DNA from 4 places in the Dactylosporangium sp. NPDC000521 genome. Region 4 is predicted to be linked to each of the others. Evidence: riboswitches for the same ligand, from Rfam matches in the RefSeq annotation. Region 4 holds a riboswitch; each other region holds the start of a gene.

Region 1 (5,751 bases), on a different contig from region 4:
CCGCCTGCGGCACCTCCCGCGACGTGGACCCCGGCAACATCCACTGAAGCCCAGCCGGCCACGGACCCGTCGGTGCTCTGCCGGCACCGCCGACGCATCGATCACGACCAGGAATTCTTTACCGATTGCCAGCAATCCGGCAATCGGTAACCAGGCACGCACCGCGAAGGTCGCCCATGCATGCGGCCGCTGAGGGCGGGGGCGTGCGGCTGGTTTGGGAAGGACCAGCGATCGGTGGTGGGGTGGGTCACGCGAGGGCTGCCCTTGCGCACGGCCGCTGAACGGCGGCGTGGCGGCCTGGTTCGTGGGCTACCGGCAACTGGCGACCGGAAGTCGGCAATCGGGTGTGCACCAGCGACGGCCGTGGTCGGGCGTGCGCCGCGCCGAGGTGGAGCGGCTCATCGACGGGGCCGGCACGCGGCCGCGGGAGTGCGCCGCCGCCGAGGGCTGACCAGAGAGCCGCTGCCGCCGCGGACGGGCGTATCCGCGAGCGGGCTGTCGCGGCCCGAGGCCGGGAGGCGCCGCCCAGCGCCGGGCCTACCGCTGTCCCGCGAAGGTTGCTTCAAGGTGGCCGTCGACCGGTTGATCGGGGCGTCGGCGACGGAGGATCCGCGCGCACACCGGAAGCCGCCGCGAAACGGGTGAGGCGGCGGCGTCGCAGTGGCCCGCTGACAGGAGCCGGTGCGGGTCATCCTCGGCGAAGGGAGAGCTGACGCCGCGGGCCTGGGAAACGGTGAAGGCGACGGAACACCGCTCCGCCGCCTTCAAGGAACCGAATCGGTCAGACAGCCACCGGGTGCGCGTCCGACACGACCGGGCGCTGGCTGCGCTCGGTGAGGTAGCCGAACAGCAGGCCGAGCGTGGCCCAGGTGACCGCCTGGGTGCCGAGCGACGCGAGCCGGAACCGCCACAGCAGCACCGGGGAGAACCCGTCGGGCACCTCGTTGACCGCCGGCAGCAGGGCGATCGCGACCCCCACGACGGCCGCGGCGCCGACGACCGCGAGGGTCGTCGCGTTCCACGTGCCGAAGCGCGGCTGCAGCGACCGGCTGACGACGATCGCGCCGAGCACGGCGGCGACCCCGATGACGATCATCAGGAAGTACAGGCCGGTCCGCTGCTGCAGGGTGTCCGCGTTGCCGGTCGCGGGCGGGTTGGCCGGGTACTTCAGGAACGGCACGAGCGCCACCCCGACGAACCCGGCGAGGGCGACGACAGCGGCCGTGGCGCGGGCGCTGAGCCGGCCGATGCGCCCGATCGTGACCGCGACCGCGATGGCGAACAGGCCGCCGAGCGCGACGCCGTACACGACCGACGCGGTGGCCAGGCCGAGCGTGCTCTGCACGGTCCGGCTGACCGGCCCGTGCTCATGGTCGGCGGCGTGGGCCTCCTCGAACGCGATCGCGTCGTTGATCGGGCCCTCGCCGAACAGGTAGGCGAACAGGAACGCGGCCACACCGGCGACCAGGCCGGTGATCATGCCGCGGACCAGGAGCGTCCGCGCATTCAACATGCTGGCGCCCCGGCTCAGTGGCAGGGGAAGCCGAGCAGGTGCCGGCCGTCGTGGACGAACTCGTGCACCGTCGAACCCGACACGACCGAGGTGATGCCCTGCTCGGCGCCGACGAAGTACAGCAGCACGACGGCGAGCACGACGCCGAACGTGGCCCACGGCAGGATCTGCCGCAGCGGGATCGGGGCCGGTGCGGTGGCCGGGGTGGGAAGAGCCGAGATCGATGCCATGATGCAGCCTCCTGCGGGATTTCGCGTCCCATCGAGCGTTGTCGTGACCGTGCCCGGGTCTGACTCCCACCTGCGTGGTTACAGCGGCGCGACCGTGCCGGGCTTGCACCGGCTTCCGTTCACTGTCACGTGTACGTTTCGGACGGTACGGACGGCGTACCAGCGTGTCAATCGAACGGCCGATTCGGGCACGAGAATCGCGCGCCGCGCCGCTGGTCAGCGTGGCCGGCGGCCGGCGCAAGGGTGATCAAGTTCTCGGTGGGGTGAGGGCGGCGAGATCGGTACCCACCTTGTGCAGGCCGTCGAGCCGCCGGTCGAGGGACGCGCCGGTCGGGCTGAGGAACTCGGCGTACTTCGCCCGGATGAGCCTGCCGTTCGCCGTGAACGCCCACGGGTAGTGCTTGTCCGCGGCGGCAGCGACCTGCGGACCGTGATCCGCCCAGTGCTGACCGGTGGCGCCGGTCAGCCGCGCGCCGGCCGAGTTCCTCGGCTGCACCGAGAGGCTCGGCACCTCACCCGGCAGGGCGAGCACGAGCGCCGTGTGCCGGCGGTCCTTCTCGACGAAGTCGAACACGTGGAACGCCCGGTCGCGGAACGTGCCGGTGACGACGGCGCCCGCGGCCGGCTGCAACTGCGACCAGCCGAGCCGCAGCGCCAGGACCGGGTCGGACCGCTCGAACGTGTAGCCGCGCCGCTTCGCCCACCGCTTCCGGCCGATGCGCGTCCGCAGCGACGACACGACCCCGGCGCCGGCGAACAGGCAGAACAGCGTGCCGACCCCGCCCGTGATCCAGGAGCCGGTGCCACCGGAGGTGAACGCCACGCCCCACGCGATCGCCGCGATCACGCCGGCGACGACGAAGATGAAGCATCGGGTCTGGTAGGGGGCGATCACCGCCAGCGGCTCGTCGGCGCCGAACCGGACCACCTCGACCAGCGACAGCACGAAGAACAGCAGGGCGAGCCCGCCGAGCAGCAGCGCCGCGGACCCGAGGATCCGCCACGCCCGGTCCTGCCCGGCGATCGCCTCCGGGGAGTTCTCCTTCGCGTACCGGTCGACCATCTGCTGGTAGGTGCCGCCATCGTCACGGGTGCCGCCGTAGACCAGGCACGTGTCGAGCGGCCGCATCGTCTTGCCGTCGCAGGTCGGCGTGTAGTCCGCGATGCGCTGCGCCGACTCCTGCTGCCGCTGCGCGGCGGTGCTCGTGCCGGCCGCCACCATCTGCCATCCGGCGAGCAGGAGGACGCCCGCCAGGACGATCCGGACGAGTAGCCCCATGTGCCGTCGCTTCACGCCGCATTTATAGCAGCCGATGCCTTGCCGCTGCTGCCCCGTGACCCGGGATGCCGCGTGGACGCCCGTGGGTGGTGCTTGTCGGCGGCGGCGCCGTCCTGCGAGCCGGCGCGGCTGCCGCGTGCGCGTGCTCGGCCCGACCGTCGCCATCCGCCGCCGACCGGCAGCAGGCATCCGGACGAGACGTCGCGCCGGATGCGCGGCGGCCTCCGCCTGGTGGCGGCCGGCCCTATCCGGCGAGCGCGGCCACGAGCGCGTCGGCGCGGCCTGTGCCGAACACGCCGGTGAGCAGCGCCAGCTGTGACAGGTCGGCGAAGTCGACGACGACCCGGCCGCGCTGGAGGAACCTGCCGTCGCGCCGGGCCCGCAGGACCGCGGTGCGCGGCACTGCCGCCCGCAGCCGGAAGCCGCGCAGGTCGTCGTCCATGTCGGCGAGGACCAGCCGCCGGTCCGTGACGACACAGTGGACCATCGACGCGTCCCCGATGCTCCGGTCCAGCTGCACCGCGCACGAGTCGGCGGGCCCGGTGACCGCATACCCGCCGATCGCCTTGTCGACCTCGACCCGGATGACCGAGTCGGCGCCGACGAGCACCGCGACGACCCGCTCCCACGCCTGCTCCGGCTCGGCGTCCGGCGTGTCCCGCAGGGCCGCCACCGCCGCGTCCCGCACCTCGGCCGGGGCGCCGGCCACCAGCTGCTCCAGCTCGTGCCGCGAGCGCCGCGGCCGCTCGCCGCCGAACGCCGTCCGGCAGTGGACGGCGGCCCGCAGCTCCTCCCCGCCGGCCAGCTTCTCCAGCTCCGCATGGTGCAGCCGCAGCGCGTCCATGCCGGCAGGATAGCTCGCGGGTGAGCGGCGCCGAGCGCTGCCGGGATCGACGGGCCGCGATAATGTCGGTCCGTGGGCGTGATGATGGACTACTTCGCCGCGACCGAGCAGGAGCTGGCGGCGCTGGACCTCGAGCTGGGTCCGGCCGGCAACGACTGGCCGTACGTCGACTGCAAAGGCTGGATCCTCGAGGTCGAGGAGTTCGCCGCGGAGATCGACGGGCGGGACCCGAGCGAGTTCGGCCGGGACGAGCCGCTGCGCCGGGCCGACGACCCGGAGTTCCTGGGGCCGTGGACGGTGCGGATCAACGCGGAGCTCGTCGACACCCTCACCCGGCTGGAGGAGGGGCAGATCCGTGGCTACGCGGACCGGTACCTGCTGGAGGACTGGGAGGCCGCGCGGCTCGTCGCGCTCGCCGGGCTGGCCAGGTCCGCGGTCGCGCAGGGACGCTCGCTCTACTCCTGGTCGTCGGCGTAGCCGGACACGAGCTGGTCGTCCGCGCGGCCGGACCCGAGCTGGTCCGTGCGGCCGGACCCGAGCTGGCCGTCCGCGCGGCCGGACACGCCGGACACGCCCGGCGCGCCGGACACCAGCAGGGTCCACAGCTGCTCGCGGACCTTCGGCGGCAGCCGGTGGCCGAGCTCCTTGCGCCGCACCAGCACGAACCCGTTCGGGTCGCGCGGGCGCCCGGTGCACACGAACTCGATCGCCTGCACGGCGAGCGCCGGCTCCGGCCACGTGCCGTCGGGTGCGGCCTGGATGGCGGCGACGGCCGCCGCGGCCCGCGAGTCGACGTCGTCGATCAGCGCGTACTCGGCCCCGTCGGCGGGCCAGCGCTGCGCACGCAGGTCAATGTCGCGGAAGTCCACGTCGACGAGCTCGGCGTCGGTGAAGTCATTGCCGCGCCATTCGTTGCGGCTGCGGCCAGGGGTGCCGGCCATGGCGCCGGTGGCGCCGTTGAATACGGTGTGCCACACCCGGCCGCGGAACACGCATTCCACGAACTCCGCGCATTCGGTGTTAAGCTCCCGGATCCGGGCGTTGTCGAACAGGCAGCGCTCGAAGCGCACGTCGCCGAGGTACGTGTTGCCCAGCGGGAACCTCGTGCGCCGGAACACGCAGTCGACGAATCGCGTCTGGCTCTGATGGCCGACGCTGAACGTTTCAAAGGAAGTTTCCGAGAAGTTACATCGAAGAAAAGTTCCGCCATAGGCACCGAACGTGTCGAACGAACGGCCCGAGAAGTCAACATCGGCCAATTCCACGTGACGGTGTTCCACCCGTAGCAGATCCACGTCTGGACGTTACCAGTCACCCGCACGCATGGCCGGGGACGATTCCGACCCAAGCCGTTCGGTGCCGAATGTGGTCTTTGTCCGGTGGGGCGCTCAGTCGTCGAGCCGGTCGCGCAGGGCCAGGAGCGGCCCGTCCCAGTCCCGCGCCAGGGCGGCGAGGAACTGCTGGGCCACCTTCATCGACGCCGAGTCGAGGCGGAACCGGACCCGCCGCCGCTCGCCCGGCTCGGCGACCACCAGCCCCGCCTCGGCCAGCAGGCCCAGGTGCTTGGCGATCGCCTGCCGGGTGATCGGCAGCTGCCCGGCGAGCTGGGTGGCGGTGGCCGGCCCCCCGGCCGCGAGCGCGGCGAGGATCCCCCGCCGGCTCGGGTCGGCCAGGGCGACGAAGACCTCCTGTGCCACCGCCTCCGGATCAGGCCTGTCCATCGAGGTACGCGACGAGCTCGCCGAGCTCGCTGGTCCAGCCCTTGGTGTTGCCGGTGTACGCGGTGTTGTGCACGGTCTCGTCCGGCACCTGCGCGAAGCCGCTCTCGACCATCGTCAACGTGGTGCCGTCCGCGGTGGGCGTGAGCGTGAACTCCACCTGGTTG
Region 2 (5,751 bases), on a different contig from region 4:
CACCTGGCGGACCTGCTCAACCTGCCGCGCGCGGCGATCGAGCTCGGCGACGCGCCGCGCGAAGGACCCGACATCGTCATTCCGCTGGACGACCGGGGCACCGTGCCGGGCGTCCTGCGACTGCCGGCCGGCACCCCGCCGGCGACAATGGAACGCGTCGGCGCTCGGCTCCTCCCGTCGCTGAAGGCCGTCATGCGCGCCGTACGGGACCGGGAGCGCATCCTCACCTCGCTGCGGGCGAGCGAGCGCGAGTCCGCGGAGCTGATGGAGCAGCAGGCCGCCCTGCGTCGCGTGGCGACGCTCGTCGCGTGCGGCGCCGCACCGGCGGAGGTGTTCGCCGCGGTGACGCGGGAGCTGTGCCACCTCTTCCACGGCTTCGCCGCGGCGTTGGTCCGCTACGAGCCCGACGGCACCGGCACCCGGGTGTCCGGCTGCGACGAATCCGGCAACGCGCTGCCGCCGACGAACGTCAACATCACCGGAGACAACATCACCGCCACGATCCTGCACACCAGGCGGAATGCCCGGGTGGACGACGACGAGACGGCGACAAGCCCGATCGCGCCGGCCGAGCGCACCATGGAGGTCCACTCCGCCGTCGGCGTGCCCATCCTCGTCGAGGGCGACCTGTGGGGCGTGACCGTCCTCATGTCCTCCAGGCGGGAACCGATACCGGCCAACGCCGAGGAACGCCTCCACGGCTTCACCGACCTCGTCGCCACCGCCATCGCCAACGCCGACAACCGGGCCCAGCTCATCATCTCCCGCGCCCGGCTCGTCACCACGGCCGACGAGGCGCGCCGCAAGATCGAGCGGGACCTGCACGACGGTGCCCAGCAACGGCTCGTGTCGCTCGCGCTGGAACTGCGCATGGCCGCCGACGCCGTGCCGGCCGAGCTGACCACGGTCCGCGACCTGCTGCGCCAGGGCGTGCAGGGCCTGACCGACATGCACCAGAACCTGCGCGAGCTGAGCCGCGGCATCCACCCGGCGCTGTCGTCGCAGGGCGGTCTCGCGCCGGCCCTCAGGGCCCTCGCCCGCAGGAACCCGCTGCCGGCCGAGGTCGACCTGCACATCGGGCAGCGCCTGCCCGAGCGGGTCGAAGTGGCCGCGTACTTCGTCGTGGCAGAGGCACTGACCAACGCCGCCAAGTACTCCCGGGCGTCCGTCGTCTTCGTCGCCGCGAGGGCGGACGACACGACGATCCGGTTGTCCATCCGCGACGACGGCGTCGGGGGTGCCGACATGAGCCTGGGCACCGGGCTCATCGGCCTGCAGGACCGGGTCGAAGCACTGGGCGGCCGGCTGACCGTCGTCAGCCCGCCGAGGCACGGAACGACCCTGACGGCCGAGATCCCGCTCCATCACGGAAACCTCGAACACGGAGACGTCCACGGCGCTCCACCGCGCGCGGCGCGGTGCTCTTCCGCCACGCTGCCGGGCTGCGCTCGGGGCGCGAACGAGCGCCGGACCTGACTCCCGCTCCGGCGGCTCAATGCCCACACATGACGATTCTCAGCGCTGTTGGCACGTTCTATCCACTTTCGTCGCAACACGCGCCCGAGAGCACATCAACGCCACAACGGTCGAATGAGATATTGATTCCGGCTAAGGTCAATGACATTCCGAAACCAAAGGAGAGGTCACTGTGCCATTGACGCAAGCCGATCTAGCGACTCTCGGGAGTGCGCCGATCACCATCAGATCCACGTTCTTTGACAACGTGTACCTCCGCATGGACGGCACCTCGGTGAACGGTGCCGGACCGGGCGGCACCGTCAATTGCCAATTGAATGCCGGTGCCAAGGAACGATTCGTGCTCCGCCCCCAGGCCGACGGCTCCTACTCGGTGGAATCGGTCGCCTCCCCGAACGTGTTCCTGCGCATGGACGGCACCGGGGTCCCCACCACCGGAGCCGGTGGTGGGACCGTCAACTGCCAGTTCAACGCCAACGGCGGCGCGAACCACAAGTTCAACCTCCGGGCCCAGTCGAACGGCTCATTCTCGTTCGAGTCGACCGCATTTCCCGGCACATTTCTGCGCCTGGTCGGCTCGGGCGTCACCACCCGCACCGACGGCGGCGGCGGAATTGTGAACTGCCAGCTCAACGCTAACGGCGGTGCGCACGAATCGTTCTTTCTGGCCCGCGACGACCAGCTGCTGGACTTCGTGATGGAGCGACAGCAGCAGACCTACTGGTGCTGGTCGGCGTGCACGGTCAGCGTCGAGAAGTTCTACAATCCGGCCACCACTCTCACGCAATGCACGCTGGCGAACACCGAGTGGGGACGCAACGACTGCTGCGGTGCGGGTGGGGCCGGAGCATGCAACCGGGGCAACTGGCCGCAGACCCCGATGCAGCGCCTCGGGCGGCTCAATCAGGATCTGCGAACCACGCTGACCGTCGCGCAGATCTCCGACGAGCTCGCCAAGGGCGCACCGTTCATCGCCGATGTCGTCTGGCGGGACGGCAACTCCCACGTCCTGGCGGTGCACGGCCGCAAACAGATCAACGGCGTCGAGTACGTCACTGTCGCCGATCCCGGCTACGGCAGCTCCACCTGGACCTATGACGACTTCTGCGCCCGATACCAGAACATCGGGACGTGGCGCTACTCGTACACCACCAAGCGCTGAGGGGACCACATGCCGCTGCACCTGCCCGAACCGCCGTCGGGCGCACACGACCACGTCAAATCCAGGCTGCACACCATCGCCGCCCACGGTGGTTTCCACACCAAGGCGCTCCGCGGCGCCCGGGCGGACCAGCTGGACGTGTCCAGCCCGCATCAGGTCTTCACCCTCGGGGCGGACGACATCGCCGCGGGAGGCGGCCTCGACCGGGCCGAGCCGGCCGGCTGGCGTTATCTCGTCGAATCGGGCGGGCAGGTCGTCGCCAGCGCCGAGACCATGCCCGCACCGGACGGGACCCAGCGGTTCGCCAACGTCAACGAAGGTCCGTTCGTCGACGCCACCGACAAGGCCATGAAGGTCGTCCGGAAGCTGCCCAAGCTCGAGGCGGCCGGCTTCGAGCTGCGCCTGCTGCGCGTTCCCAGCCTGTACCTGACGGCGCTGTGGCTGCACTCGTCCGCCGAGGACCTGCTCGTGCCGCTGCAGCCGTCACCGATCGGCAAGGAAGGCAAGAGCATGTCCACGGCGGAGTTCTTCAGCGACCTCGCCGAATACGCCCGGTCCCGGCCGTCGCTTCCCCCGCCACCGCCGGCCTGACGGTCGTCGCCCGGCCGGCCCTACCGCACCGTTTCTCAGCAGCGCGATCGGCTCGGCACAGCGGGAGACCGGCGGCTCACGGCCGCGTCCGGTCTCCCGCCGTGCCGGACACCAGGTTCTACCAGCCTGCGCCCATTCGATGTCGTCAATACATTTCCGGAAGATTCCGGTACGGACAACCCTGATCGGGCCGCGATGATCGGCTCGGTATCGTCGGGTCATGCGGTACGTGGCGATCGGGGACAGTTTCAGCGAGGGCATGGGCGACGAGCGGCCGGACGGCATCCCGCGCGGGTGGGCCGACCTGGTCGCGGCCGCGCTGGGCGCCGCCGACCCGCAGTGGCAGTACGCCAACCTGGCGATCCGGGGCAGGCTGCTCGAGCCGATCGTGACCACGCAGCTGGACGCCGCGCTGGCGATGTCGCCGCCGCCGACGCTGGTCTCGCTCAACGGCGGCGGCAACGACATGATGCGCCGCGGCGCGGACCTTCCGTACCTCGTGCGGCTCATCGAAGGGGCGATCGAGCGCTGCGACGAAGCCGGGGTCCGTCTCATGGTCCTCAGCGGCGCCGACCCGTCGGACCACCTGCCGCTCGGACGGGTGCTGCGCCGCCGCGCCGAGCAGCTCACCGAGGCGGTACGGGAGCTGACCGCCCGCCACGGCGTGCTGTTCGTCGACTGCTTCGGCGACACCGAGCTGCGCCGGGCCGGGTACTGGTCGGCGGACCGGCTGCACCTCAACGCCGCCGGCCACCGCCGGGTCGCGGGCCTCGTCCTCGCCGCCCTGGGTGTCGCCGACGCCGAGCACCGGCTCGACGACACCGCGGCGGCGTCCCGCGGGCTGATCGTCCAGGCCCGGTACTACCACCAGCACGTCCTGCCGTGGGTGCTGCGCCGGGTCCGTGGCCGCTCGTCCGGCGACGGACGCGCGGCGAAGTATCCGGCATGGACCAGCGTCTCCTGAGCGGGCAGGCGCCTCGCGGGTGACCGCCTACACCCTGCGGCATAAGGCGCACCCCGCCGGACTGGCGGACCTGGGTGGTCGCCGCGGCTGAGGGCCCTGCGCACGGCGCGACACGCCGGCACAGCATCTTGGGTTGTGAATTCCGACCCGCACCCATATATGGTGTCGCTTGCAGCTGGTTCGGCCGCCCTTCCGGGGCGGTCGTGGCAACAGGGAACCCGGTGTGAGTCCGGGACTGCCCCGCAGCGGTGAGTGGGAACGACCGCCGTCATCAAGCACTGGGCCGCGAGGCCTGGGAAGCGACGGCCAGTAGGCGGCCCCGGATCGATCCTGGGTCATGCCCGCGAGTCCGAAGACCTGCCAGCGCACCGTGCGCCGGGACGGCGTGCGGTGGTCGGATGCCGCGTGGGACGGCTGACGCCATCGCCGGGCGCTGTGCGCCCTTCTGTGGCGGCTTCCCCCTGCGCTCGTCCGGTGGTGATGAGCAGGCGACGAGGGGGACACATGACGGTGACGCAGGACCAGGTGGCGACGGGGAAGGCGCCGGAGCAGCGGCGGCACGCGATGCGGGTCCGCAAGCGCGACGGCGAGCTGGAGCCGGTCGACGTCAACAAGATCGTGAAGGCGGTCGAGCGGTGGGTCGCCGACCTGGACGAGGTCGACCCGCTGCGGGTCGCGACGAAGACGATCAGCGGCCTGTACGACGGTGCGACGACGGCGGAGCTGGACAAGCTGTCGATCCAGACGGCGGCGGAGCTGATCGGTGAGGAGCCGCAGTACTCACGCCTGGCGGCGAGGCTGCTCGCTGCGTACGTCGACAAGGAGGTCCGCGGGCAGGGCGTGGCGAGCTTCAGCCAGGCGGTCCGGCACGCGCACCAGCAGGGCCTGATCAGCGACGCCACGGCAGGGTTCGTGGCCCGCAACGCCCGCAAGCTCGACGACGCCGTCGACCCGGACGGCGACCTGCGCTTCGAGTACTTCGGGCTGCGGACCGTCGCCGACCGCTACCTGCTGCGCCACCCTTCGTCGAGGCTCGTCGTGGAGACGCCGCAGTACTGGCTGCTGCGGGTCGCCTGCGGGCTGTCCACGACGCCGGGTGAGGCGATCGGCTTCTACCGGCTCATGTCCTCGCTCGCGTACCTGCCGAGCTCCCCGACGCTGTTCAACTCCGGCACCGCGCACACGCAGATGTCGTCGTGCTTCCTCGTCGACTCGCCCAGGGACGAGCTCGACTCGATCTACGAGCGCTACCACCAGGTGGCGAAGCTGTCGAAGTTCTCCGGCGGGATCGGCATCTCGTGGTCGCGGATCCGTGGCAGAGGGGCGCTGATCCGCGGCACCAACGGCAGGTCCAACGGCATCGTGCCGTTCCTCAAGACGCTCGACGCCGGGGTCGCCGCGGTCAACCAGGGCGGCCGGCGCAAGGGCGCGGCGTGCGTGTACCTGGAGCCGTGGCACCCGGACGTCGAGGAGTTCCTGGAGCTGCGGGACAACACCGGCGAGGAGGCCCGCCGCACCCACAACCTCAACCTCGCCAACTGGATCCCCGACGAGTTCA
Region 3 (5,751 bases), on a different contig from region 4:
CCCGAACCCCGCCTGATCGCCGGCGTGCGGCCGACGCTGCTCGACCCGGGCATGGACCTGACGCTGCGGCCGATGCGGTACCCGCGGTTCTTCGACCGGTTCAAGGACGCCATCAAGAACACCTGGACCGTCGAGGAGGTCGACCTGCACAGCGACCTCGCCGACCTGACGAAGCTCTCCCCCGCCGAACGGCACCTCGTGTCCCGCCTCGTCGCGTTCTTCGCCACCGGCGACACGATCGTCGCCAACAACCTCGTGCTCAACCTGTACCAGCACGTCAACAGCCCGGAAGGCCGGCTCTACCTCTCCAGGCAGCTGTTCGAGGAGGCCGTCCACGTCCAGTTCTACCTCAACCTCCTCGACACCTACGTCACCGACGACGCCGAACGGTCCGCGGCGTTCGCCGCGGTGGAGAACATCCCGTCGATCGCCCGTAAGGCCGACTTCTGCTTCAAGTGGATCGACTCGATCTTCGAGCTGCGCGAGCTGAAGACCCGCGACGACCGGCGGGCGTTCCTGCTCAACCTCATCTGCTTCGCCGCGTGCATCGAAGGTCTGTTCTTCTACGGCGCCTTCGCCTACGTGTACTTCCTGCGCTCCCGCGGCCTGCTGCACGGCCTCGCCTCGGGCACGAACTGGGTCTTCCGCGACGAGTCGATGCACATGGCGTTCGCGTTCGACGTCGTCGACACCGTACGCGCCGAGGAGCCCGACCTGTTCGACGCTGACCTGCAGGACCAGGTCCGGCAGATGCTCGCCGAGGCCGTCGAGTGCGAGGTGCAGTTCGCCGCCGACCTCCTGGAACAGGGCATCTCCGGCATGTCGTTGCCCGACATGCGCGAATACCTGCAGCACGTCGCCGACCGGCGGCTCGCCACTCTCGGCATCGCGCCGCTGTACGGCAGCCGCAACCCGTTCGCGTTCATGGAACTGCAGGACGTGCAGGAGCTGTCGAACTTCTTCGAACGCCGCGTCTCCGCGTACCAGGTGGGCGTGACGGGCACGGTCAGCTTCGACGACGACTTCTGACCGGCGGTCCGCTGCCGTCCTGCGCCGCGTCGCGCAGGACGGCAGCGGCACCGCACAGTTGTGACGAATCGCTGTGTCACATGGTGGGTGGCCGGGTTCCGGAACCGCCGGGCACCCGTAGGATGGTCGGCAGTGCTGGTTCGCGCCGTTCGTGAGGACGGGGCGTCGTAAGAGGGAACCCGGTGCGACACCGGGACTGCCCCGCAGCGGTGAGTGGGAACGACCGCCGTCATCGAGCACTGGACCGTGAGGTCTGGGAAGCGACGGCCAGTAGGCGACCATCCGTGGTCATGCCCGCGAGTCCGAAGACCTGCCCGCACCGCGCACACCGACCGGTGTGCGCCGCCGGCGACCCCTCGGGAGGGTCAGGGCGGAAGCGGGACGCGCCGTCCCCTGCCTCCTCCCCTCCCTTGAGGTCGTCGCGACTTCGAGGGAAGGAGCCCTGTGGTGAGCACCGCATTCGGGCAGAGCACCGTCCTCGGTTACCCGCGCATCGGCGGGAACCGGGAGCTGAAGAAGGCCGTCGAGGCGTACTGGGCGGGCCGCATCGACGCGGCGGTCCTGGACGAGACCGCGGCCGGGCTGCGGGCCGAGGTGTGGCAGACGCTGCGCAACGCCCGGCTGGACGCGATCCCGTCCAACACGTTCTCCTACTACGACCACGTCCTGGACACCGCCGTCGCCGTCGGCGCGGTCCCGGCCCGGTTCGCCCGGCTCGGCCTGTCCGAGCTGGACACGTACTTCGCGATGGCCCGCGGGGTCGAGGCCGAGCCGGCCATGGAACTGACGAAGTGGTTCGGCACGAACTACCACTACCTGGTGCCGGAGATCGACGCGGACACCGTGTTCGCGGCCAACCCGGTCAAGGCCCTCGGCGAGGTCGCGGAAGCGGGCCGTCTCGGCATCACCACCCGGCCGGTGCTGGTCGGCCCGGCGACGTTCCTGCTCCTGGCGAAGGGCGCGGACCCGTTCGCCCGGCTCGACGACCTCGTCGAGGTGTACGCGCAGATCCTCACGGTCCTGGCCGCGGCCGGCGTGACCTGGGTGCAGCTGGACGAGCCCGCGTACGTCGCGGACCGCACCCCGCAGGAGATCGACGGGCTGCGCCGCGCGTACACCCGCCTCGGTTCGCTGACCGATCGGCCGCGGCTCTTCGTCGCCACCTACTTCGGTGAACTCGGCGACGCCCTCCCGGCACTGCTGCAGACCCCGATCGAGGCGATCGGCCTGGACCTCGTCGCCGGCCCCGGCAACCTCGAACGCCTCGCCGCGTCCGGACCGCTCGGTGGGAAGACGATCGTCGCCGGGCTCGTCGACGGTCACAACATCTGGCGCACCGACCTGCGCACCGCGGCCGTCCGCGGCGCGACCGTCACCGCCCTGGCCGACCACGTCGCAGTGTCCACGTCGTGCTCGCTGCTGCACGTGCCGGTCGACCTGTCCGTCGAAACCCGGCTCGACCCGGCGCTGCACGAGCGGCTCGCCTTCGCCCGGCAGAAGGTGGACGAGGTCGTGCTGCTCGGCCGGGCGGTCCGCGACGGCACCGCCCACCTGCCCGCGCCGCTGCCGCCGGTCCCCGCCGCATGGCGCGACGCGCCGGTCCGGGCCCGGCTCGACGCGCTGTCCCCGGCGGACCGGCGGCGGGGCTCCTATGCCGTCCGGGCGCGGGTGCAGCAGGAGCGGCTGCTGCTGCCGGACCTGCCGACCACGACGATCGGGTCGTTCCCGCAGACCGCCGAGCTGCGCGAGGCCCGCGCCGCGGTCAAGGCAGGCACCCTCGACGCGGCTGGATACACCGTCCGGATGCGCGAGGAGGTCCAGCGCGTCATCCGCCTGCAGGAGGACCTCGGTCTCGACGTCCTCGTGCACGGCGAACCCGAACGCAACGACATGGTGCAGTACTTCGGGGAGCAGCTCGACGGGTTCGCCGCCACCGACCACGGCTGGGTGCAGTCGTACGGGTCCCGCTGCGTCCGCCCACCGATCATCTACGGCGACGTGGCCCGCAAGGCACCGATGACCGTCGAGTGGTCGGCCTACGCGCAGTCGCTGACCAGCAAGCCGGTCAAGGGCATGCTCACCGGCCCCGTCACCATCCTCGCCTGGTCGTTCGTGCGCACCGACCAGCCCCTGGCAGACACCGCCGACCAGGTCGCCCTCGCCCTGCGCGACGAGTGCGCCGACCTCGAGGCGGCCGGGATCACCGTGATCCAGGTCGACGAACCCGCCCTGCGGGAGACCCTGCCGCTGCGCAAGGCCGACCAGAAGGCGTACCTCGACTGGGCCGTCGGCTCGTTCCGGCTGGCGACCAGCGGCGTCGCGGACGGCACGCAGATCCACACGCACCTGTGCTACTCCGAGTTCGGCGAGGTCATCACCGCCATCGACGCGCTCGACGCCGACGTCACGAGCATCGAGGCGTCCCGCTCGAAAATGGAGGTCCTCGACGACCTCGCCGCCATCGGGTACAGCCGCGGCGTCGGACCGGGCGTGTGGGACATCCACTCCCCGCGCGTGCCGTCCCACGACGAGGTCGCCGGCGCGCTGCGCCGTGCCGTCACCGCCGTGCCGGCCCACCGGCTCTGGGTCAACCCCGACTGCGGCCTGAAGACCCGAGGCTACGCCGAGGTGGAGGCGTCGCTGCGGCGCCTCGTCGCGGCCGCCGCCGAACTGCGCGGCGACTGACGATCCACTACCGCCCGGGCGGGCGCCTCACTCCGAGGCGCCCGCTCGGCCCCGTTCGGCACAGCGTGATGAGCATCCTCATCGGCGAGGGCCCGTTCTACCGCACCGGCCAGGAGTCGTTGGAGTCCTCGCACCGCATCTTCCACAAGGCGTTCCCGGGCGGGTTCTCCTGGGAGGTCCTGGATGTGCTCAGCCCGGCGGCGGCCGTCCGGCTCGGCTCCGGATCGCCGTCGCCGTCCACAATGGACGCTCTTGGTGCACCGCCGTCAGGCGCCCCGGCCCGAGGCGTGCCGCTGCAGCGTGGACTCGGGCAGGCCGGACTCGGCGGCCAGGGCCCGCCACGTCGCGCCCTCCGCTCGCCGGTGCGCCGCGTACGCGGCGACCGAGGTGAAGCCGAACGGTGCGGCGGCGCTCGAGCTGCGGCTCGCGGCCCGGTGCCGCTTCGTCGCGTGCGGGACCGCGGCGATGCCGTGCCGCTCCATCGCCGCGAGGACCGACCAGCGCGTCACCCCGGCCTCGGCGGCGATCGCGGCGACCGTGCGGTGTTGCCGTAGGTGGCGGTGGCGGAGGTACGCGCCGACGCCGGCATGACCGGCGGCCCGGGCGGCCGGCAGCAGCCGGGCATCGCCGGGGTGGGTGCGGATCCGCGTGCGCTGCGCGGCGAGGTCCGGCGCGATCGCGGGCAGGTGCCGGGACAGCCAGTCCTTGTGCAGCCCGGCCTCGCGGCTGATCGCGGCCAGGCTCCGTCCGCTCGCGAGACGGTCCCGGACGTAGCCGGCGAAGGACGCGAACCCGAACTGGGCCGCGACCTTCGCGCTGACGTCGGACAGGTGCTGCTCGGACCGCTGCCGGTTGCCTTCGGCGCGGGCCGCGGGGCGAACACCCGCCAGGGCCGCGAGGGTCTTCGCGAGGCGCTCCTGCGGATGCGGCCGGCCCCGGGCGGCCTCTGCGGCGGCGGCCGTCAGGGCGCCGCTGCGCGCCCGGACCCGGGCCGCCGCCTGCGCCTGCTGGACGGCCGGCTCGCGACGCTGGCGGGCCCGCAGCGCCTCCGCGCGCCGCTGCCGGGTCAGCCGGCCCGCCAGCGAGTTGCCGACCTCCAGGCCGAACGCGGCGATGTAGGCGGCCTTGGTCCAGCCGTGCACCCGCAGGTGGCTGGCCACCGACAGGTACCAGCGCCCGCACAGGTGGCAGCAGACGCGGTCGCCGTCGCTGAGCAGGACGCCGACCGGCGCGTGGATCGGCGTGCCGTCGCCGAGGTGCCCCGCGATCACGCCGCACCTCCCTGAACTGGTAGTCGCAATGAGACTACTGAGGATGCGACGCGGACGGAACCCCGCGCCGTAGGCTGACGCGATGGGTGAGCTGCCGTCGCTGTCCCTCGCCGACTGGGTCGTGCTCACCGTCGTCGACGAGCGGCCCACCCACGGCTTCGCGATCGCCGCCCTCACCGCCGAGGACGGCGCGCTCGGCCGGGTGTGGCACATCCCCCGCCCGATCGTCTACCGCTGCCTGGACCGCCTCACCGGGCTCGCCCTGCTCCAGGTCGAGACCACCGAGGCGGGCAGCCGCGGCCCGCAACGCTCGATCCTCGCCATCACCCCGGCCGGATCGGCGGCGGTCGCCGAGTGGCTGCACGAGCCGGTCCGGCACGTGCGGGACATGCGCTCCACGCTGCTGGCGAAGCTGGCCCTGCTCACCCGCCGCGGCGACGACCCCGCCGGCCTGATCGCCGCGCAGCACGACATCCTGGTCCCGGTGCGCGACACACTGCGACGCCGGCACGCCGCCGCGTCCGGCTTCGACCAGACCCTACTCACGTGGCGACTGGAGAACACCGAGGCCGCCGTGCGGTTCCTCGACGCGATCGGCCGGTCGGCCGCGCCGCTGTCACCGGACGGCGCCCACTGATCGGTGGCACCGTGGACCACCGCGGCCTCGGGCCCGATCTCGACACGGCGATCCGGCGGCAGCAGGCGGCAGCAGGCGGCCTTCGCAACACCGTCACCGCGCCCTGATCGCTCGTGCGGCTCCGGAGCG
Region 4 (5,751 bases):
CGACAAGCCGCGCGCCGAGGTGGCGCTGTACTTCACGGAGCAGCCGGCGTCGTTCGCCTGGTTCACGGTCACCGCGCCGTCCGGGCTGCGGGTCGAGGGCGGCTGGCGGACCGGGGAGCCGAAGCGGCTCGACAAGCCCGTCCAGGAGTACTTCATGGTCGACGGGAAGTTCGAGCCCAGGTCGTACAACACCGGCTTCCCCGCGCTCGTGCCGGTGTCGCACTGGCCGGAGCAGGGCCTCTACACGGCCGCCTACCAGACGGTCGCCTCCGACGGCGAGGCCGTGAAGGGGCAGCTGCGGTTCACCTACAGCGGTCCGGTGACGCCGGCGCCGGCGGGCTGGACCGCGCCGGCCACCGGCCCGTCCGAGGCGCTGACCCGCGCGCTCAACAAGGAGGGCGCCCCACCGACGGCCGCGCCGACACAGGGACCGACGCAGGGCCCGCAGCAGGCCCAGCCGCCGGTGCCTGCGCCGGTGAAGACGCCGTTCGTGCTCACCGACTGGCTGATCCCGGCCCTGCTCATCGTGGGTGTCGGCCTCATGGTCGGGCTCGCGGCCAGGCGCGCGCCGGTGCAGCCGGAGAAGAAACGCCGCAAGGCCGCCCTCCGGTGAGGAGGACGGCCGCGACGGGACCCGGTCAGCCGGAGGTGCCGCAGGTCGCCTGGATCTGCGCGGTGAGCCGCCCGGCGAACGCGGGGTCGGCGATGACCCGCTGCTGGTACTGCTCGACCTGCGCGTCGGCGAGCCCGGTGTAGAGGGGCTTGCTAGCGTACGCCTCGGCCATCGCCGCCGGGTCGGTGTAGACCCGCGACTGGACCGAGCACAGGTGCGCCGCCGTCGTGTCCAGGAAGATCGCCTCCATCCGTTCGGGTGCCAACGGCGCACTGGCGGACGGTCCGGCCGACGGTGCGGTGATCTTCGCCGGGGTCTTCGCGCCCTCGTCGCCGCAGCCGGCCAGGCCGGCGGTGACCGCGAGGGTGGCGATGGTGAGCAGCGCTCTCGAGCGGATCATGGCAGGTCCCTCCGTCAGACGACGACCAGCGTGAGGTCGTTGGTGTCGGTGATGCCGGCGTACGTCTGCTTGACCGTCAGCTTGTAGGTGCCCACGGCCACGTTCGTGGCGTCGAACTTCACGGCGGCGAAGTCGTCGGTGCCGACGGGCAGCGCCGCGGCCTGGTTGGGCTGGGTGTACGCGCGCTCCTGCGGGTAGCTCACGACCAGGCCAGCCGGGCCGCCGGAGACGGTGACGCGCAGGTCGTCGACGCCGCCCTTGCGCGCCTGGAACACCAGCTGCGTCCAGACCGGGGTCTTCTTCGGCACGGTCACCGACGAGGTCTTCTGGGTGACGGCGTCCCCGGTGACCGACACGACCGGCAGCGTCGCGACCTGCGAGCCGGTGCGCTTCGTGCCGGTGCAGGTGGTCGCGCCGCCGGCCTTCTCGGTGTACGAGTAGTTCAGCGTCACCGGGTTCAGCGACACGAGCTTGTTCGTGGCGACGCTGATGTTGAACGCGACGTAGTCCACGTGCCCGGCGGCGAGCGAGTCGCCCTTCGACAGCGACGAGTAGCTCTGCGTGTTCGACGGGTACGTGATGGTGAGACCCGCGCCGGAGGCGGTGACCCGCACGTCGCAGACGTCGTCGGCGGCGCCCCACAGGGTGCCCACCCAGCCCGACTGCCCCGGCAGCATCGGCGCAAGCAGCGGCACCACCAGGCCCAGGTCCGGGGTCGCGGCGCTGGCGGGCGACGCGGCGGGCAGGATGGCGGCCGCGCCGGCGGCACAGGCCAGGGCGATCGAGGCTGAACGGCGCATCGGAGAGGTCCTTCTCTGTTGATGATGGCTGCCTGATGACGCAGTCCAGATCGGCCGGGCCGGCGGCCGGTTGAGCTAGCCGGTGAGCGCTGTCCAGGTGTCGTACTGGTGCACCGCGATTCCCTCGAACGCGGCGTAGCGCTGCGCGGCCCGGTCGACGTCACTGAGCGTGGCCCGCATGGCGCTGTCCGTGCCGCCGTGGAACGTGCAGTGCGGGCAGTCACCGAGCGCCTGCGTCTCCGCGCCGAGCCGGGCCGGTTTCGCCGCCTTCCCGGCCCGCCGCAGCAGGTCGTCGGCGACGCCGAGCATCGAGTTGCCGCCGGTCGCGGTGTTGCGGTAGCTCATCACCGTGACGCCGTCGACCCGGGCGAGCACGGCGTCGGCCAGGTTCTCCCCGCCGACCTGCACCGTCGGCAGCCAGAAGGGCACGTCGAGCTCGACCGGCGGGCCGATCCGCGACAGCTCGTCCAGCAGTCGCAGCAGCTGCGGTGCGAGCGCCGCGTGCCGCTCTTCCCAGGTCGGCAACAGGTACGGCTCGACGTCGACGTGCAGCCCCCGGAACAGGCCGGACGCCGCGGCGGCCCGGGCCCAGTCGAGCGCGGTCGCGTGGTCGGTCGTCCAGGCCGGCTCGCCGCCGAGCGCGTCCAGGGTGATCCCGGCGTCGTCGCACAGCGCTCGCAGCCGGGTCAGCTCCGTCACGTCGGCGCGAGGGTCGTAGTACGCGAAGATCGTCGTCACCGAGCGTGCCTTCGCCCAGCCGACGACGGCCTCCGGCGGCTCGCGCCCCCACAGCCACATGGCCCGGGTGCCCGGCGGCGCCACGCTCGTCTCCGGCGCCAGGGGCGGCAGGCGCGGCCGTACGGACGCCACGAGCAGGCCCAGGGTCAGCACGACGCACAGGGCGGCGTGCGCGGCGCTCCTCCACATGTCATCTGTTCGGCCGGTCGTGCCCGGCCCGAAGGATTTGGGTCACGTTGACGTCACTGGGAGCGGTGGGACACGATGAACCCCGAGCGGTCATAGGGAGGAACCCAGTGCGAATCTGGGACGGTCCCGCCACTGTGACCGGGGAGTCACCCTCCAGCGCAAGGGCCACGGCCGCAAGCCGGAAGGTCGGGGGATGGCGGCGATCCGGGAGTCAGGAGACTCCAGCCGCTCGTGCTCCATGACCCAGCGGGCGCGGACCCGCTCGAGGAGGATGTGCCCGTGACGTCGCCGTATCCGTTCTCGGCCGTGGTCGGCCTGCCCGACCTGCGCCTGGCCCTGCTGCTCACCGCCGTGTCGCCCGCGATCGGCGGGGTGCTCGTCCGGGGTGAGAAGGGCACCGCCAAGTCGACCGTCGTGCGTGGCCTCGCCGCGCTCCTGCCGGAGGTCGACGTCGTCGCCGGCTGCCGCTTCGCCTGCGACCCTTCGTCTCCCGACCCGTCGTGCCCCGACGGTCCGCACACCGTGGACACGCCCGCCGCCCGGCGCCGGGCCGCGCTGGTCGAGCTGCCCGTCGGCGCCACCGAGGACCGGGTCGTCGGCACCCTCGACCTGCAGCGGGCCCTCGGCGAGGGCGTGAAGGCATACGAGCCCGGCCTGCTCGCCGCCGCGCACCGGGGCGTCCTCTACGTCGACGAGGTCAACCTGCTGCCCGACCACCTCGTCGACCTGCTCCTCGACGCCGCCGCGATGGGCCGCGCCCACGTCGAGCGCGACGGGGTCTCCGTCAAGCACGCCGCCCGCTTCCTGCTCGTCGGCACCATGAACCCGGAGGAGGGCGAGCCGCGGCCGCAGCTCGTCGACCGGTTCGGCCTGGTCGTCGGCGTCGCCGCGCCCGCCACGGTGGAGCCGCGGGCCGAGGTGGTGCGGCGGCGGCTGCAGTACGAGAACGACCCCGCCGGGTTCGCCGCCCGCTACGTCGAGCAGGACGCGGCCCTGGCCGGCAGGATCGCCGCCGCCAGGCAGTTCCTGCCCCGGGTCACGCTGCCGGACGCGCAGCTGGACCGGATCGCGCGGATCTGCATCGCGTACCGCGTGGACGGCCTGCGCGCCGACATCGTCGTGGCCCGCACGGCGGTCGCCGTCGCCGCCTGGCACGGCCGGACCGTCGTGACGAAGGACGACCTGCGGGACGCGGCCCGGCTCGCGCTGCCGCACCGGCGCCGCCGCGACCCCCTGGACCCGCCGGGCGCGGACCAGGAGCGCCTGGAGGAGATCCTCGACCAGGAGCTCAACGGCCCCGACGACGACCCCGACACCGGCGGCGGTCCTGACGGGGACCCCGACTCCGGCGGTGACCCTGACTCCGGCGGTGGTCCTGACTCCGGCGGCGGTCCTGGCGGCGGCCCCGACGGTGACGCTCCGGACGGCGGCCCTGCTGGCGGTGCCCCGCCCGCGGCAACCCCTCCCAGCTCTCCTCCCTTGCCGAGCATTCCCGATATTTCCGATTCTTCGGATTTGTCCGACGGTGCCGGTGCCGATGGTCGCGACCCTCGCGGCGGTGACTCCTCCGTCCCGCCGGATGCCGGCCCCGGCACGCAGCCGGCCGGCGAGCTCGCGTTCGCGCAGGCGCCGTACAAGACGCGGCTGTTGAAGATCGGTGGGAGGGCCAACCGGCAGCAGGGCGCCCACGCCGGCCGGCGCTCACCCGCGCACGGACGGCACGGGCGGGTCGTGCGGTCCCGGCAGCCCAGCGGCAAGCTCGTCAGCCTGCACCTGCCCGACAGCGTGCGCGCCGCGGCGCTGCGCGGGTCCCGCAGCGTCCACGCCCGCGACCTGCGCGAGGCGGTCAAGGTCGGCCGGGAGGCGAACCTCGTGCTGTTCGTCGTCGACGCGTCCGGGTCGATGGCGGCCCGGCAGCGGATGACCGTCGTGAAGACGGCCGTGCTGTCGCTGCTGCGCGACGCGTACCAGCGCCGGGACAAGGTCGGCATGATCACCTTCCGGGGCGCGGAGGCCACGACGGTCCTCGAGCCGACCGCCAGCCACGAGGTCGGCGTGCTCCGCCTGGCCGAGCTGCGCACCGGCGGCCGGACCCCCCTTGCGGCGGGACTGCGCCAGGCCGCCCGCACGCTGCACGGTGAGAAGCGCCGCGACGCCCGCCGCCGCCCGCTGCTCGTCGTCGTCACCGACGGCCGCGCGACCAGCGGCCCCGACCCGATGACCGTCGCGCCCGCGCTCGCCGGCATCCCCGCCGTCGTCGTCGACTGCGAGTCCGGCCCGGTGCGGCTCGGCCTCGCCGGACGCCTCGCGCGGGCCCTGTCCGCCGACTGCCTGCCGCTGTCGGCACTGTCCACCGCCGCGATCCACACGGGGAGCTGAACATGCCGCAGGGCAAGGTCGAGAGCGTGCCGGACGACGGGCTCACCACCCGCCAGCGCCGCCGGCAGCACATCCTGGCCGTCCACACGGGACAGGGCAAGGGCAAGTCGACGGCCGCGTTCGGGATGGCGCTGCGCGCCTGGAGCGCCGGCTGGCCGATCGCCGTCTACCAGTTCGTGAAGAGCCCCAAGTGGCGCGTCGGCGAGGAGACCGCCCTCAAGGCCCTCGGCGAGACGGGCAAGGGCGGCACCGTCGTGTGGCAGAAGATGGGCGAGGGCTGGTCCTGGATCCAGCGCCCCGGCACCGAACGCGACCACGCCGCCGAGGCCGCCGAGGGCTGGGAGCAGATCAAGCGCGACCTGGCCGCGGAGGCGCACCGGTTCTACGTGCTCGACGAGTTCACCTACCCGATGAAGTGGGGCTGGGTCGACGTCGCCGACGTCGTCGCCACCCTGCGGGACCGGCCGGGCAACCAGCACGTCGTCATCACCGGCCGGGACGCGCACCCCGACCTCGTCGCCATCGCCGACCTCGTCACCGACATGACGAAGGTCAAACACCCCATGGACGCGGGGCGCAAGGGCCAGCAGGGCATCGAGTGGTAGCCCGGATCGTCGTCGCGGCACCCGCCT

The links. Region 4 has a riboswitch for cobalamin ahead of ACFY3L_RS32525 (VWA domain-containing protein). Riboswitches for the same ligand answer to the same signal wherever they lie in the genome.
Region 1: another riboswitch for cobalamin. It lies ahead of ACFY3L_RS04500 (CbtB domain-containing protein); the one in region 4 lies ahead of ACFY3L_RS32525 (VWA domain-containing protein).
Region 2: another riboswitch for cobalamin. It lies ahead of ACFY3L_RS24390 (ribonucleoside-diphosphate reductase subunit alpha); the one in region 4 lies ahead of ACFY3L_RS32525 (VWA domain-containing protein).
Region 3: another riboswitch for cobalamin. It lies ahead of metE (5-methyltetrahydropteroyltriglutamate--homocysteine S-methyltransferase); the one in region 4 lies ahead of ACFY3L_RS32525 (VWA domain-containing protein).

The regions. Positions count from the first base shown of each region.
Region 1 is NZ_JBIAYW010000001.1:941,393-947,143, reverse strand. Features, by position in the region: gene ACFY3L_RS04510 (zinc-ribbon domain-containing protein) at 1-47, shown strand, start outside; gene ACFY3L_RS04505 (CbtA family protein) at 782-1,513, opposite strand; gene ACFY3L_RS04500 (CbtB domain-containing protein) at 1,528-1,743, opposite strand; cobalamin riboswitch at 1,780-1,911, opposite strand; gene ACFY3L_RS04495 (hypothetical protein) at 1,991-3,037, opposite strand; gene ACFY3L_RS04490 (hypothetical protein) at 3,267-3,866, opposite strand; gene ACFY3L_RS04485 (hypothetical protein) at 3,939-4,343, shown strand; gene ACFY3L_RS04480 (hypothetical protein) at 4,322-4,984, opposite strand; gene ACFY3L_RS04475 (ArsR/SmtB family transcription factor) at 5,255-5,587, opposite strand; gene ACFY3L_RS04470 (SRPBCC domain-containing protein) at 5,574-5,751, opposite strand, start outside.
Region 2 is NZ_JBIAYW010000007.1:323,250-329,000, forward strand. Features, by position in the region: gene ACFY3L_RS24370 (DUF4118 domain-containing protein) at 1-1,476, shown strand, start outside; gene ACFY3L_RS24375 (C39 family peptidase) at 1,736-2,638, shown strand; gene ACFY3L_RS24380 (hypothetical protein) at 2,648-3,229, shown strand; gene ACFY3L_RS24385 (SGNH/GDSL hydrolase family protein) at 3,450-4,193, shown strand; cobalamin riboswitch at 4,353-4,573, shown strand; gene ACFY3L_RS24390 (ribonucleoside-diphosphate reductase subunit alpha) at 4,698-5,751, shown strand, end outside.
Region 3 is NZ_JBIAYW010000007.1:330,358-336,108, forward strand. Features, by position in the region: gene ACFY3L_RS24395 (ribonucleotide-diphosphate reductase subunit beta) at 1-1,029, shown strand, start outside; cobalamin riboswitch at 1,149-1,362, shown strand; gene metE (5-methyltetrahydropteroyltriglutamate--homocysteine S-methyltransferase) at 1,477-3,714, shown strand; gene ACFY3L_RS24405 (hypothetical protein) at 3,981-4,985, opposite strand; gene ACFY3L_RS24410 (PadR family transcriptional regulator) at 5,068-5,622, shown strand.
Region 4 is NZ_JBIAYW010000011.1:37,099-42,849, reverse strand. Features, by position in the region: gene ACFY3L_RS32545 (copper resistance protein CopC) at 1-613, shown strand, start outside; gene ACFY3L_RS32540 (hypothetical protein) at 639-1,013, opposite strand; gene ACFY3L_RS32535 (hypothetical protein) at 1,028-1,813, opposite strand; gene ACFY3L_RS32530 (hypothetical protein) at 1,889-2,740, opposite strand; cobalamin riboswitch at 2,787-2,985, shown strand; gene ACFY3L_RS32525 (VWA domain-containing protein) at 3,020-5,119, shown strand; gene cobO (cob(I)yrinic acid a,c-diamide adenosyltransferase) at 5,122-5,724, shown strand; gene ACFY3L_RS32515 (cobyrinate a,c-diamide synthase) at 5,718-5,751, shown strand, end outside.